Regions from separate parts of the Streptomyces sp. JLYT201 genome, predicted to be linked through region 2. Evidence: predicted binding sites of a transcription regulator. Region 2 holds the regulator's gene; the other holds the start of a gene.

Region 1 (7,332 bases), 2.4 Mb from region 2:
GCACCTTGCCGCTCAGGACCTTCGCGCCGGGCGCGACGCCCTTGAGCTTCCCGCCCGACGCGGCGCCCGTGCCCGCCGCGATGGACGCCACGTGCGTGCCGTGCCCGAGGCGGTCCTCGACGTCGGCGGCCGAGCTGAAGTTCTTCTCGGCGACGACCTGGTCCTTGAGGTCGGGGTGCGCGGAGTCCACGCCCGAGTCCAGGACGGCGATCTTCACGCCCTTGCCGTCGTACCCGGACCGCCAGACCTCCGGGGCGCCGATCTGCGGCACGCTCTTGTCCAGGCTCGCCTCGCGGACGCCGTCGAGCCACACCCGGCGCACCCCGGGGGCGTACCCGCGCGCGTCCGTGAGGGTGCGCCACAGCAGGGCCGCGTCCTGGCGCGGGGTGCGGACGGCCTCCGCGTTCAGGGACGGCAGGACGCGGCGGACCGTCGTGTCCCCGGCAGCCCGGACACCGGCCCGGGCGCCGCGTGCCGCGCCCGTGTAGCCGACGATCAGTTTCAGGCCCTTCTTCTGGGCCGTGCGGGTGGCCTTCCGGCTCAGCTCCGTGAGGTCGAACAGCCGCCGGTCGACGCGCCCTTCGGCGATGAGCCGCCGCGCGTCGTACGGCAGGACCAGCGTGTGGCCGCCGACCGTCTGGGTGCGCACGGGTATGTGCTCGCGGCCCTTCGCGGGCACGAAGCCCCGCACGCGGCCCTCGGCGTCGACGGCGACGCGGTCGCCGGTGACGAGGGTGAGCCGGTGCGCGGCCCCGTCCTTCGACGACAGGACCGACGACAGGGCCGACGACAGGGCGGGCCCCGCGGCGCCTCCGGAGGCCGCCCGGCCGCCCTCGGCCGCCGCCGGTCCCGTCAGGCCCGCCGTCAGCGCCGCGGCCACCGCTGTCGCGACGGTGACCGCGCCCGCTCTCGTGGGACGGCTTCTGCGACGGCTTCCCCGGCGACTTCTGTGCTCATTTCGGTGATGGCGCACATTTCCCCAATCGAGTTCAACTTTGTTACGTAGACGATCAGTTGAGGCGCCAGGTTCATTGTGCGACGGTGGTGCGCGCCCTCCGGGCGCCCGCCGGGACCCCCTCCCGGGTGATCCTTCTTACGGCTCCGTACTGACCCCGTACGCCGCGATTTCCCCCGGAGTGTGATCGGATGGGGGTCACGGAACTTCACCGAAGGGATTTGGCATCGTGGCTACCACGCGCTCCGCACACACGGTCTGGGAAGGCAGCCTGACCGAGGGCTCCGGCACGGTGACCTTCGACTCCTCGGGCATCGGGCAGCAGGCCGTGTCCTGGCCGTCCCGCGCCGAGGAGGCGAACGGCAAGACGAGCCCCGAGGAGCTCATCGCCGCCGCGCACTCCAGCTGCTTCTCGATGGCCCTGTCCCACGGCCTGACCGGTGCGGGCACCCCGCCCACCAAGCTCGTCACGTCCGCCGACGTGACCTTCCAGCCGGGCACCGGCATCACCGGCATCCACCTCACCGTCGAGGGCGAGGTGCCGGGTCTCGACGAGGCGGCCTTCACCGCCGCCGCCGAGAACGCCAAGGCCAACTGCCCGGTCAGCCAGGCGCTCACGGGCACGACCATCACGCTGTCGGCGAAGCTGGCCTGACCCGCAGCCCGCACCGCGGCCAAGCCGCCGACCCCGCGCGCCGGGGCGGCGGCTTCGTCGTGTCCGCGGCCCCCGCCGGGCCCGCACGGGCCCGGCCCCGTACGCGGCATTGACAAGAGCCCGCTCAAGTTTTGTGCTGGAGGGCGGAGTGGCACCGCGTCGGAAGGGGTTGTTGGACATGGCACGTGCGGTCGGCATCGATCTCGGCACGACCAACTCCGTGGTCGCCGTCCTGGAGGGCGGCGAGCCCACCGTCATCGCGAACGCGGAGGGAGCCCGCACCACCCCCTCGGTCATCGCCTTCGCCAAGAGCGGCGACGTGCTCGTCGGGGAGGTCGCCAAGCGCCAGGCGGTGACGAACGTGGAGCGCACCGCCCGCTCCGTCAAGCGCCACATGGGCGACCCAGCCTGGAGCTTCCCGCAGAGCGGCACGGTGGACGGCCGCCGGTACACCGCGCAGGAGCTGTCCGCGCGCGTCCTGCAGAAGCTCAAGCGGGACGCCGAGTCCTACCTCGGCGAGGACGTCACCGACGCCGTGGTGACCGTGCCCGCGTACTTCGACGACGCCCAGCGCCAGGCCACCAAGGAGGCGGGCGGGATCGCGGGCCTCAACGTCCTGCGGATCGTCAACGAGCCGACGGCCGCCGCGCTCGCCTACGGCCTCGACAAGGGCGACGACCGGACCGTCCTGGTCTTCGACCTCGGCGGCGGCACCTTCGACGTGTCGCTCCTGGAGATGGGCGAGGGCGTCATCGAGGTCAAGGCCACCAACGGCGACACGCGGCTCGGCGGCGACGACTGGGACCAGCGCATCGTCGAGCACCTCGTCCGGCAGTTCAAGAACGCGTACGGCATCGACCTGGCCCAGGACAAGATGGCGCTGCAACGCCTGCGCGAGGGCGCCGAGAAGGCGAAGATCGAGCTCTCCTCGTCCAGCGAGACCGACATCAACCTGCCCTACATCACGGCCTCCGCGGACGGGCCGCTGCACCTCGCCGAGAAGCTCACCCGGGCCCAGCTCCAGGAGCTCACCGGGGACCTGCTCGACCGCTGCAAGGGCCCCTTCCAGCAGGCGGTCAAGGACGCGGGCGTCCCGCTCTCCGCGATCGACCACGTCATCCTGGTGGGCGGCTCCACCCGCATGCCCGCGGTCACGGACCTGGTCAGGGAGCTGACCGGCAAGGACCCGCACAAGGGCGTCAACCCCGACGAGGTCGTCGCCCTCGGCGCGGCGCTCCAGGCGGGCGTGATCCGCGGCGACGTCAAGGACGTCCTGCTGCTCGACGTGACGCCGCTGTCCCTCGGCATCGAGACCAAGGGCGGCATCATGACCAAGCTCATCGAGCGCAACACGACCATCCCCACGCGCCGTTCGGAGACCTTCTCCACCGCCGAGGACAACCAGCCCTCGGTCGGCATCCAGGTCTTCCAGGGCGAGCGCGAGATCGCCGCGTACAACAAGAAGCTCGGCGTCTTCGACCTGACCGGGCTGCCGCCCGCGCCGCGCGGGGTTCCCAAGATCGAGGTCACCTTCGACATCGACGCCGACGGGATCATGCACGTCTCGGCGAAGGACGAGGCCACCGGGCGCGAGCAGCGCATGACGGTCACGGGCGGCTCGGCGCTGCCCAAGGACGACATCGACCGGATGGTCCGCGAGGCCGAGCAGTACGCCGAGGAGGACCGCAAGCGCCGCGAGGCCGCCGAGACCCGCAACCAGGCCGAGCAGCTCGTCTACCAGACCGAGCGGTTCCTGAGCGAGAACGGCGAGCGGATCCCCGCCGACACCAAGGCCGAAGTGGAGGCGGCCGCCGCCGAGTTGAGGAGCGCCCTCGACGGCGGCGACACCCACGCCGTCCGCGCGGGCACCGAGAGGCTCGCCACGGTCAGCCAGAAGATGGGGCAGGCCATGTACGCGGCCGCGGGCGCCACCGGGAGCACGGCGCCGCCGCGGGACCCCGGCGCCCGGGGCCCCGCCGACGAGGGCGTGGTCGAGGCGGAGATCGTCGACGACGAGGAGGCCGGGAAGGGCGACGACAACGGGGGGAAGGGCGAGCGCGGCCCCGGCGCCTCCTGAACGGTCCCGGCTACCCCCGGTCCTGGAGGTACTCGACCGTCGCCGGGTCGGCGGGCAGCAGGGTCTCGACGGCCAGCTCGGCGACGGTCACGTCCATCGGCGTGTTGAACGTCGAGATCGAGGAGATGAAGGACAGCACCCGGCCCTCGTGCTCGATCCTGAGCGGCAGCGCGAAGTGCGGCACCTGCCCGTCCGCCGCCGTGTCCTCGCCCGGGTCGAGGACCGGGTAGGCCGCCACCTCCTCGTACAGGGCGCGCAGCGCGCCCGACCGCTGGAGCGCGATCTGCCACTCCATCTGGTGCAGCAGATGCCCGCGCCACTCCCGCAGGTTGCGGATCCTCGGGGCGAGACCCTCGGGGTGCAGCACGACCCGCATCGCGTTCAGGGGCGGCGCGAGCAGGTGCTCCGGCAGGCCGTCGAGGAGCGAGGCGATGCCGCGGTTCGCGGCGACCACGTCGTACGTCGCGTCGACGACCAGGGCCGGATACGGCTCGTAGCCCTGGAGCAGCCGCTCCAGGCCCGCGCGCAGCGCGCCCATCGACGGGTCGTCGAGCGGGGTCTGCCGGAAGCGGGGCGCGTAACCGGCCGCGAGCAGCAGCGCGTTGCGCTCGCGCACGGGCACGTCCAGGTGCTCGGCGAGCTTCAGGACGAACTCCTCGCTCGGCTTGGAGCGGCCCGTCTCCACGAAGCTGATGTGCCGCGCCGAGGAGTCCGCGCGCAGCGCCAACTCCAGCTGGCTGACGCGCCGCTCCTGGCGCCAGCCGCGCAGCAGCGCGCCCACCGCGGAGGCCGTGCCCACGTCGGAGGCGGTGCCCGCGCGCCGGGCACCGCCTTTGCCGTTGTGCCTGTCGGGAGCCAGAGTTGTCATACCCCTGACGGTAATCGAGGAGCCCCGCATGGCGAACGCGAAGAAGAGTGGTGCATGACCGGCATGAACGACCCGTGGGACCCGCTGTCGTGGGAGGCCGCCGCCGGCTATCGGGCGCGGGTGCGCGGCTGTCTGCTGGGCGGCGCGGTCGGTGACGCGCTCGGCTACGCCGTCGAGTTCGACTCGCTGGCGGCCATCCGTGCCGCCCACGGCCCGCGCGGCGTGACCGGCCCGCTCCCCGACGCCGACGGCGTGTGGCGGATCAGCGACGACACCCAGATGACGCTGTTCACCGTCGAGGCCCTGGAGGCCGCCCACGCGCGCGAGCGCCGCAAGGGCATCGGCGGCGCGGCGCCCCGGCTCGTCCTGGAGGCGTATCTGCGCTGGCTGGACACGCAGCACAGGCCGGGCCCCGCGGCGGACGCGCGCGGCGGCCTCGCCGCCGAGGCCTGGCTCTACGCCCGCCGCGCGCCCGGCAACGCCTGCCTCAGCGGCCTGGCCCACGCGCACGCGCCCGACCCGCGCGCCCCGCTCGGGCCGCCCGGACCGGTCAACCCGGAGTCCAAGGGCTGCGGCACCGTCATGCGTTCCGCGCCCTTCGGGCTCACCCGCGCCCCCGCCGGGCGGGCCTTCGAGCTCGCCGCGCGCTGCGCGCTGATCACGCACGGCCACCCCACCGGCTCCTACGCCGCGGGCGCGCTCGCCGCGATCGTGGCGCACCTGGTCGCGGGGGACTCGCTGGAGGGCGCTGTCCTGCGCACCCTGCGGCTGCTCGCCCGGTACCCCGGGCACGAGGAGACGTCCGCCGCGCTCGCCCGCGCCGTCGACCTGGCCGCCGAGGGGGAGCCGGACGCCGCCCGGGTGGAGTCCCTTGGCGCGGGCTGGATCGCCGAGGAGGCCCTCGCCGTCGCGGTGTACGCGGCCCTGGCCGCGCCCCGGGTCGAGGACGCCCTCACCCTGGCCGTGAACCACTCGGGCGACAGCGACTCGACCGGCTCGGTCTGCGGCAATCTGCTCGGCGCGCTGCACGGCGACCACGGGCTGCCGGGCGACTGGCTCAGGGCCGTCGAGGGCCGGGCGGTGATCGCGGCGCTCGCGGACGACCTCGCGACGGAATGCGCGCGCCGCTGAGTCCCGTGCCCGCAACGTGCTGTGGCAGGCTGACAACGCACCCCCGACACCAAGGAAGGAGCGCGGCCATGCCTCTCGAACCGCTGTCGCAGAAGGAGATCGAGGACCGGCTCGCCGAGCTGCCCGGCTGGTCCGTCACCCAGAGCGCCGAGGGCCCGGGCACCTCCGGGAACGCCGGGGGCACGGGCCCCTCCGGAAGCGTCCTCACCCGCTCCTACCGCCTCGGCTCGCACTACGCGGCCACCGCGTTCGTCGTCCACGTCTCCCAGGTGCAGCAGGAGCTCGACCACCACGCGGAGATCACCCTCGGCTACGACACGGTGGCGCTCGCGGTGTGCACCCACAGCGCGGGCGACGCCCTCACCGAGCGCGACTTCGAACTCGCCCGCAGGGTCGAGGAGCTGGCGCCCGGCCACGGTGCCGCGTGACGGCCGACGGGCCCCGGGGCGTGATGCTCGACTACGGCAAGGAGGCCGTCCGCTACGACGCCTCGCGCGGCGGCGAGCCCCGGGCCGCCGCCGCGGCCGCCGCGGTGCTCTCGCTGCTGGCGCCGGGCACCCGGACCCTGCTCGACGTGGCCTGCGGCACGGGCCTCGTCACCCGGCGGCTCGCCGACCGGCCGGGCCTCGGCGTGACCGGAGTGGACGCGACGTACGCCATGGCCCGCATGGCCGCCGAGCGGGTCCCGGGCGCCGTCGTCCTGGGCGACAGCCGTCGGCTGCCCTTCCCCGACGGCGCGTTCGACGCGGTGGTCACGGTGTGGCTGCTGCACCTGTTCGCGGAGCCCGCGGAGGCCGCGGCCGTGGTGGCGGAGTGCGCCCGCGTCCTCAGGCCCGGCGGCCGCTACGTCACCACCGTCGACAAGGCCGCCTCCCACGACGTGGGCAGCGACATCGACGCCGCCCTGGCGGGCCGCCCCGTCCGTGAGCCCGTGGACGGGGCCGACCGGGTCGAGGGCTACGCCGCGGCGTGCGGGCTGACCCCCGCGGGCCGCGCCCGCTTCACCGGCCACGGCCAGGGCCGCAGCCCGCGCAGCACCGCGGAGGACCTGTTCCGCGGCTGGTTCACCAGCATCCCGACGGACAGCGCGATGGCGCGGGGGTACGCGGAGCGGCTCGCCGGGCTGCCGGACCAGGACGTGCGGCGGCCCGACCCGGAGTTCGCGCTGCGCGCCTTCACCAAGAGCGCCCCTGGGTGACGGCCCCCGAACGCCGTTTGCCGAAACGGCAACAGAAGTGGCCGTTCGGGGGAACGCCGACGCACGCTGGCAGCGTTCGCGAAGACCAGGTGAGAGGGCGGCGGAACGATGACGGCGTACGAGACCAAGGCCGGCGGCCACGACCACGACCACGGTTCCGGCCACGGCTCCGGGCACAGCCACGGCCACGGCGACCACGACATCGACTGGGCCGAGATGGCGCCCGTCCTGGAGCAGAACGCCGAGGTCACGGCCCCGCTGTACCGGCAGGTCGCCGCGTGGCTGCGGGAGCTGCGCGCGGCGGCCGCCGAGCCGTCCCTGATCGTCGACGCGGGCAGCGGCCCGGGCGTCGTCACCAGCCTGCTCGCCCAGGCGTTCCCCGAGGCCGAGGTGGTCGCGGCGGACCCGGAGCGGGCCCTGCTCGACCGGGCCGAGGCGCGCGCAGCCC
Region 2 (7,332 bases):
TGGCCGAGCCGCACGAACTGGTAGATCTGCAGGATGGCACGGCCGAACAGCGCGACGCCGACCGCGATTAGGACCAGCGACACGATGATCGCGGCGAGTTGCATTTCGGGGCTCCTCAGGCCTGCGAGGCGTCTATTACTAAGCAGTAACTTATGCAGTCCGTCTGAGACTACCCACATACGGTGCGGGCGCGCAGCCAGGCGGGCGGTGATCTGTGTCGCTCAGGCTCCCCTTTCCGCCCCCGCTCGCCCCCTGCCCGTCCCCGCTCAACTGTTCCGGGCCGGGGGTCGTCTCTCTCCATGACTCCCGGGTTGCGCGTAAGGGTGGGATAAGAGTTGAGTCTCCCTGACTCAGCTCTGTTGACTCGGGGCGACCTGTGGGGCATCCTTGAGTCAGTTCCACTCAAGTAGGCATCTGGAGGCATCGAAATGGCACGTGCGGTCGGCATCGACCTGGGCACGACTAACTCCGTCGTCAGCGTTCTCGAAGGCGGCGAGCCCACCGTCATCACCAACGCCGAAGGCGCCAGGACCACGCCGTCCGTCGTCGCCTTCGCCAAGAACGGTGAGGTCCTGGTGGGCGAGGTCGCCAAGCGCCAGGCGGTCACCAACGTCGACAGGACCATCCGCTCCGTGAAGCGCCACATGGGCACGGACTGGAAGGTCGACATCGATGACAAGAACTTCAACCCGCAGCAGATCAGCGCCTTCATCCTGCAGAAGCTGAAGCGCGACGCCGAGGCGTACCTGGGCGAGAAGGTCACGGACGCGGTCATCACCGTGCCCGCGTACTTCAACGACTCCGAGCGCCAGGCCACCAAGGAGGCCGGCGAGATCGCGGGTCTGAACGTCCTGCGTATTGTCAACGAGCCGACTGCCGCCGCCCTGGCCTACGGCCTCGACAAGGACGACCAGACCATTCTCGTCTTCGACCTCGGTGGCGGCACCTTCGACGTCTCGCTGCTCGAGATCGGCGACGGCGTCGTCGAGGTGAAGGCCACCAACGGCGACAACCACCTCGGTGGTGACGACTGGGACCAGCGCGTCGTCGACTACCTGGTCAAGCAGTTCGCCAACGGCCACGGCGTCGACCTGTCCAAGGACAAGATGGCGCTCCAGCGCCTGCGCGAGGCCGCCGAGAAGGCGAAGATCGAGCTCTCGTCCTCGACCGAGACGACGATCAACCTGCCGTACATCACGGCCTCCGCCGAGGGCCCGCTGCACCTGGACGAGAAGCTCACGCGAGCCCAGTTCCAGCAGCTGACCAGCGACCTCCTGGAGCGCTGCAAGACCCCGTTCCACAACGTGATCAAGGACGCGGGCATCGCCCTCTCCGAGATCGACCACGTGGTCCTCGTCGGCGGCTCCACCCGCATGCCCGCCGTCGCCGAGCTCGTCAAGGAGCTCACCGGCGGCAACGAGGCCAACAAGGGCGTGAACCCGGACGAGGTCGTCGCCATCGGCGCCGCCCTCCAGGCCGGTGTCCTCAAGGGCGAGGTCAAGGACGTCCTGCTCCTCGACGTGACCCCGCTGTCGCTTGGCATCGAGACCAAGGGCGGCATCATGACCAAGCTGATCGAGCGGAACACCACGATTCCGACGAAGCGCTCCGAGATCTTCACGACGGCCGAGGACAACCAGCCGTCCGTGCAGATCCAGGTCTACCAGGGCGAGCGCGAGATCGCGGCGTACAACAAGAAGCTCGGCATGTTCGAGCTGACCGGTCTGCCCCCGGCCCCGCGCGGCGTCCCGCAGATCGAGGTCTCCTTCGACATCGACGCCAACGGCATCATGCACGTGACCGCGAAGGACCTCGGCACGGGCAAGGAGCAGAAGATGACCGTCACCGGTGGCTCCTCGCTGCCGAAGGACGAGGTCAACCGCATGCGCGAAGAGGCCGAGAAGTACGCGGACGAGGACCACGCCCGCCGCGAGGCCGCCGAGTCGCGCAACCAGGGCGAGCAGCTCGTCTACCAGACGGAGAAGTTCCTCAAGGACAACGAGGACAAGGTCCCCGGTGACGTCAAGACCGAGGTCGAGACGGCCGTCGCCGAGCTGAAGGAGAAGCTCAAGGGCGAGGACACCGCGGAGATCCGCACCGCCACGGAGAAGGTCGCCGCCGTCTCCCAGAAGCTGGGCCAGGCCATGTACGCCGACGCCCAGGCCGCGGGCGCGGCCGGTGCCGAAGGCGCCGCCCCGGGCGCCGACGCGCCGAACATGTCGAAGGAAGACGACGTCGTGGACGCCGAGATCGTCGACGACGAGAAGCCCGGTGACGCGAAGGGCGGCGCTGCCTGATGACGGAGGAGACCCCGGGCTTCGGCGACGCCGACCGGCCCGACGTCCCCTCCGGCGCCACCCCTGACGAAGCGGCGCCGCAGGCCGCCGAGCCCTCCACCGAGGAGGGCCCGGCGGCCCCGGCCGGGGACGCAATGCGAGAAGCAGGACTGACGGCCCAGCTGGACCAGGCCCGCTCGGCGCTCGGCGAGCGCACCGCGGACCTCCAGCGGCTCCAGGCCGAGTACCAGAACTACCGCCGCCGCGTGGAGCGGGACAAGGTGACGGTGAAGGAGATCGCCTCGGCGAACCTCCTCTCCGAGCTCCTCCCGACCCTCGACGACGTCGGCCGCGCGCGGGACCACGGCGAGCTGGTCGGCGGCTTCAAGTCGGTGGCCGAATCGCTTGAGACCGTCGTCGCCAAGATGGGCCTCCAGCAGTTCGGCAAGGAGGGCGAGCCCTTCGACCCGACGATCCACGAAGCCCTGATGCACAGCTACGCACCGGACGTCACGGAGACGACGTGCGTCGCGATCCTCCAGCCGGGGTATCGCATCGGCGAGCGCGTCATCCGTCCCGCCCGCGTGGCGGTGGCCGAGCCGCAGCCCGGCGCGCAGACGGTGAAGCCGGACGCGGCCGAGGGCGCCGACGGCGAGGGCGAGACGCCGGACGCCGCGGACAAGGCCGAGGCCAAGGACGCGGGCCGGCCCGCCGACCAGGCCGACCAGGCCGAGAGCAAGGAGAACGGTGGCCCGGACAAGGGCTGACGTTGACACGGACGGCGACGTCGGCCGCGGCCGGGCCCCCGGCGACCATGATGGTCGCGGACCCGGCGTCGCGGTCGGCGTCGGCGTCGACCTGACGACGAGGAAGGAGGGACGTCGGGGATGAGCACCAAGGACTTCATCGAGAAGGACTTCTACAAGGTCCTCGGCGTCCCCAAGGACGCCACCGAAGCCGAGATCAAGAAGGCGTACCGGAAGCTCGCCCGCGAGAACCACCCGGACGCCAACAAGGGCAACGCGAAGGCCGAGGAGCGCTTCAAGGAGATCTCCGAGGCGAACGACGTCCTCGGCGACCCGAAGAAGCGCAAGGAGTACGACGAGGCCCGCGCGCTCTTCGGCAACGGCGGATTCAGGCCAGGCCCCGGAGCGGGCGGCGGCACGTTCAACTTCGACCTGGGCGACCTCTTCGGAGGCGGCGCCCCGGGCGGCGGTGGAGCGGGCGCCGGCGGCTTCGGCGGCGGCCTAGGTGACGTCTTCGGGGGCCTGTTCAACCGCGGCGGCGCGGGCACGGGGACGCGTACGCAGCCGCGCCGCGGCCAGGACATCGAGTCCGAGGTCACGCTGAGCTTCACGGAGGCGGTGGAGGGCGCGACGGTTCCGCTGCGCATGTCCTCCCAGGCCGCCTGCAAGGCGTGCTCGGGCACCGGCGACAAGAACGGCACGCCGCGCGTGTGCCCCACCTGCGTGGGCACGGGCCAGGTCTCCCGGGGCGGCGGTGGCGGGTTCTCCCTCACCGACCCCTGCGTGGACTGCAAGGGCCGCGGCCTGATCGCCGAGACGCCCTGCGAGGTGTGCCACGGCAGCGGCCGCGCGAAGTCCTCGCGGACGATGCAGGTGCGCATCCCGGCGGGCGTCAGCGACGGCCAGCGCATCCGGCTGCGCGGCAAGGGCGCGCCCGGTGAGCGCGGCGGCCCCGCGGGCGATCTGTACGTGGTCGTCCATGTGGACGCCCACCCGGTCTTCGGTCGCAGGGGCGAGAACCTCACGGTGACGGTCCCGGTGACCCTCGCCGAGGCCGCGCTCGGCGGCGAGGTCCGGGTGCCCACGCTCGGCGGCGTGCCGGTCACCCTGAAGCTGCCCCCGGGCACGCCGAACGGGCGCACGATGCGGGTGCGCGGCAAGGGCCCCGCCCGCAAGGACGGCACGCCCGGCGACCTGCTCGTCACGGTGGAGGTGGCCGTCCCGACGACGCTGTCCCCCGCGGCGAAGGAAGCCCTGGAGGCGTACCGCGAGGCGACTGCGGATCTGGATCCGCGGGCAGAACTGTTCAAGGCCGCGAAGGGAGCGTGACCTCATGGAGCGGGACGGCCGCCGACGCAACCCGTATCAGCTGACGGACGAGACCCCGGTGTACGTCATCTCGGTGGCGGCCCAGCTCTCCGGTCTCCACCCCCAGACCCTGCGGCAGTACGACCGCCTGGGCCTGGTCTCGCCCGACCGCACCGCCGGCCGGGGCCGGCGGTACTCCGCCCGGGACATCGAGCTGCTCCGCACCGTCCAGCAGCTCTCCCAGGAGGAGGGCATCAACCTCGCGGGCATCAAGCGCATCATCGAGCTGGAGAACCAGGTCGCCGCGCTCCAGTCCCGGGTCGCCGAGCTGTCGGCGGCCGTCGAGGGCGCGGCCGCCGCGATGCAGCAGCGCGAGGCCCAGGTCCACGCCTCCTACCGCCGCGACCTGGTGCCCTACCAGGACGTGCAGCAGGCGAGCGCGCTCGTGGTGTGGCGGCCGAAGAGGTCGCCGGAGCAGTAGCCCGCAGCGGTCCGGCACGACGACGAAAGGCCGGGCGCCCGCACGCGAACCACTCGTGTGCGGGCGCCCGGCCTTCGCCGTACCGAGGCGGTCCGGCGAGCAGCCGTAGGGGAACGATGGGCGGCGCGCCGCACTCCTATAGTTGGCAGGCTGTCGTGTTTCTTCCGCGGGAAAGCTGGATTCTCCATGGCCATGGTCGGGCTGTTCTGGATCGCCGAGGGTGATGTGTACGTGGGCTCGAAGCCGTCCGGGCTCGCTCCCGGGGTCCGGCTGACACCCGAGGGGGTGGCCGGTCTCGGCCACCAGCAGTCGGGCCTGTGGCTCTGGGACGACGTACGGGCGCTGAGCATCGAGGACGTTCCGGTGAAGTCGCTGAAGCGGCAGGTCGGGATGGTGGTGGACATGGCGCTCACGGTCGGGCTCGGCGGCGGTGACGACGCGCCCTCGATGACCGTGTGCGTGGAGACCGCCGACCAGGAGGTCGAGCTGACCGCGTACGTGGCGGCGGCGTACGGCTACTCCCAGAAGGAGTACGACCTGTCCCGCGCCCTGCTCGCCCGGCTCACGGAGGGCGCCGCCACGCTGCTGACCACGCTCTCGGCGATGGCCGAGTGGGGGCGCTCGCACGAGGGCGGCACGCCGCGCCGCGAGCTGCGCGAGCGCCTGCTGCGGGAGTGGGCGGACCAGGCGTAGGCGCCCGCTCCGCGGGGCGCGTGGCTGCCCCGGCCCGCCACGGAACGAGGCGGGCCGGAGAGCCTCAGGGAAGCGCGACCCCGCGGGGGGAGACCACAACAGAGCCGCTGCGGGAATCACCATGCAGTGCCGCGCCCACGCTCCGCTACCGTCAACTTGTTGCGGTGCAAGGGGCGGGGGCGGGGGCAAGTAGCCGCAATTGCGGACGTTCGTGGTTCAGCGGGTGCGGCCGGGGCCGTGGGGGCCGCACGGGCTGCCCGGGCCGATCAGGCCCGACTGGCCGATGCGGTAGCCGAGTTGGGTGCGGCCCGTGCTGCCGAGGACCTGGGCCAGCTTGGCGATGTGGACGCGTACGGTCCGGACGTTCATGCCGAGGCGTTCGGCGATGCCCGCGTCGGTGAGGCCCTCCGTGAGCAGTTCGGCGATGGCGCGCTGGCGGGGCGTGACGCCGCCCCGGGCGCGCTGCGGCGCGGGGTGCGGGAACAGGGGCGTCGCCAGGCGCCACAGCCGGTCGAAGAGCGCGGCCAGATAGCCGGCCAGGGCGGGCACGCGGACCTCCAGGGCCAGGGCGCGGTCCCGGTCGGCGGGGACGAAGGCCACCGCGCGGTCGAAGACGACGAGCTGGGCCGTGACCTCGCTCAGCGTGCGGACCTCCACGTCGCCCTCCAGACCCTCGAAGCGGGCGAGCACGGGGAAGGCGTGCCGGGCCGTGTGCTGGTGCAGGGTGCGCAGCCGGCAGCCGCGGGACAGCAGGGGCTGTTCGCGCGGCGGCGCCGGACCCAGGTCCCAGACGCGGTGGAACCCGCCGGGCTGCACGGTCAGGACCTCCTCGGCGCAGGCGTCCGCGGCCCGGCAGACGGCCTCGGAGATCCGGGGCAGGCCTCTGAGCAGGGTGAGCGCGGGCGGCCCGGGCGGGCGGCCGCCGCCCGGCGCGGGGGGCGCGGCCGCGCGCTCCGCCGCCCGGCGCGCGAGGGCGAGCAACGGCTCGACGGCGGCGGTCAGTTCGGCCTCGCGGCGCCGTTCGTGCGCCACGTCCTCCTCGACGCCGCGCAGCAGCCGCAGCAGGGCGCGCGAGGGGGCGCTGGGCAGCAGCCACGCCATGTCGTCGAGGTCGGGGTGCAGGAGGCCGAAGTCGACGAGGCAGGGCGCGCCTGCCGCGTCCCGCGCGGGGACGCGGCGCTCGCGCAGGGCCCGGGCGTAGAGCGCGGCTCCCGCGGCGCACCACGCGTCGGCCCCGTGCGGGCGGTGGCGCTCGTCCCCCGATGGCATGCCGGTCCGCCCTCTCACCGGTCGGGTGAGAAACGCCGTGAGGAATGGCGTTCGAGTATTCCGGACTGGCTTATGAGAAAGCCGAGTTGCGTACGGCTCGTACTGCCGAGCACCTGCGCCACCTTGGCGATGTGGACGCGTACGGTCCGGACGTTCAGATCCGTGCGCGAGGCGATTTCCGTGTCGGTGAGGCCTTCGGTGAGAAGGCGCGCGATCTCCAGCTGCACCGGCGAGATCGCCTTGTCGGGCAGGGGCGGGGCGTCTTCCCGGTACAGGGGTCTCGCGAGCCGCCAGAGAATGTCGAAGGCGCTCGCGACGTACGCGATGAGTGCGGGCGAGCGCACTTCGAAGGAGATCTCGCCGGCGGTGTCCACCGGAATGAACGCGACGCGCCGGTCGAAGAGGATGAGGCAGGGCGGGAGTTCGTCCAGCGTGCGGGCCTCGCCGTCGACGGCGGGCCCCAGCGGATGCGTCCGGGGCGGCGGGGCGCCGCCCCGCGGCGGCCGGGCGAGGGTGCGCAGCTGCCCGCCGCGCGCGACGAACTCGGCCATGCGCCACG

What was found. Region 2 encodes HspR, which represses chaperone genes until heat shock. Its sites were predicted from a motif close to TTGAGNNNNNNNNNCTCAA; they were not measured.
Region 1: the regulator HspR is predicted to act here: its motif matches at 1,720-1,738, upstream of dnaK (molecular chaperone DnaK).

What each region holds. Positions count from the first base shown of each region.
Region 1 is NZ_CM182551.1:2,286,407-2,293,738, reverse strand. Features, by position in the region: gene AC5WAM_RS08985 (S8 family peptidase) at 1-880, opposite strand, end outside; gene AC5WAM_RS08980 (OsmC family peroxiredoxin) at 1,185-1,610, shown strand; gene dnaK (molecular chaperone DnaK) at 1,789-3,687, shown strand; gene AC5WAM_RS08970 (helix-turn-helix domain-containing protein) at 3,698-4,555, opposite strand; gene AC5WAM_RS08965 (ADP-ribosylglycohydrolase family protein) at 4,619-5,686, shown strand; gene AC5WAM_RS08960 (4a-hydroxytetrahydrobiopterin dehydratase) at 5,755-6,114, shown strand; gene AC5WAM_RS08955 (class I SAM-dependent methyltransferase) at 6,138-6,884, shown strand; gene AC5WAM_RS08950 (methyltransferase) at 6,993-7,332, shown strand, end outside.
Region 2 is NZ_CM182551.1:4,728,100-4,735,431, reverse strand. Features, by position in the region: gene AC5WAM_RS19425 ((Fe-S)-binding protein) at 1-104, opposite strand, end outside; gene dnaK (molecular chaperone DnaK) at 429-2,297, shown strand; gene grpE (nucleotide exchange factor GrpE) at 2,297-3,043, shown strand; gene dnaJ (molecular chaperone DnaJ) at 3,164-4,351, shown strand; gene AC5WAM_RS19405 (heat shock protein transcriptional repressor HspR) at 4,356-4,811, shown strand; gene AC5WAM_RS19400 (hypothetical protein) at 4,998-5,504, shown strand; gene AC5WAM_RS19395 (helix-turn-helix transcriptional regulator) at 5,721-6,773, opposite strand; gene AC5WAM_RS19390 (helix-turn-helix transcriptional regulator) at 6,788-7,332, opposite strand, start outside.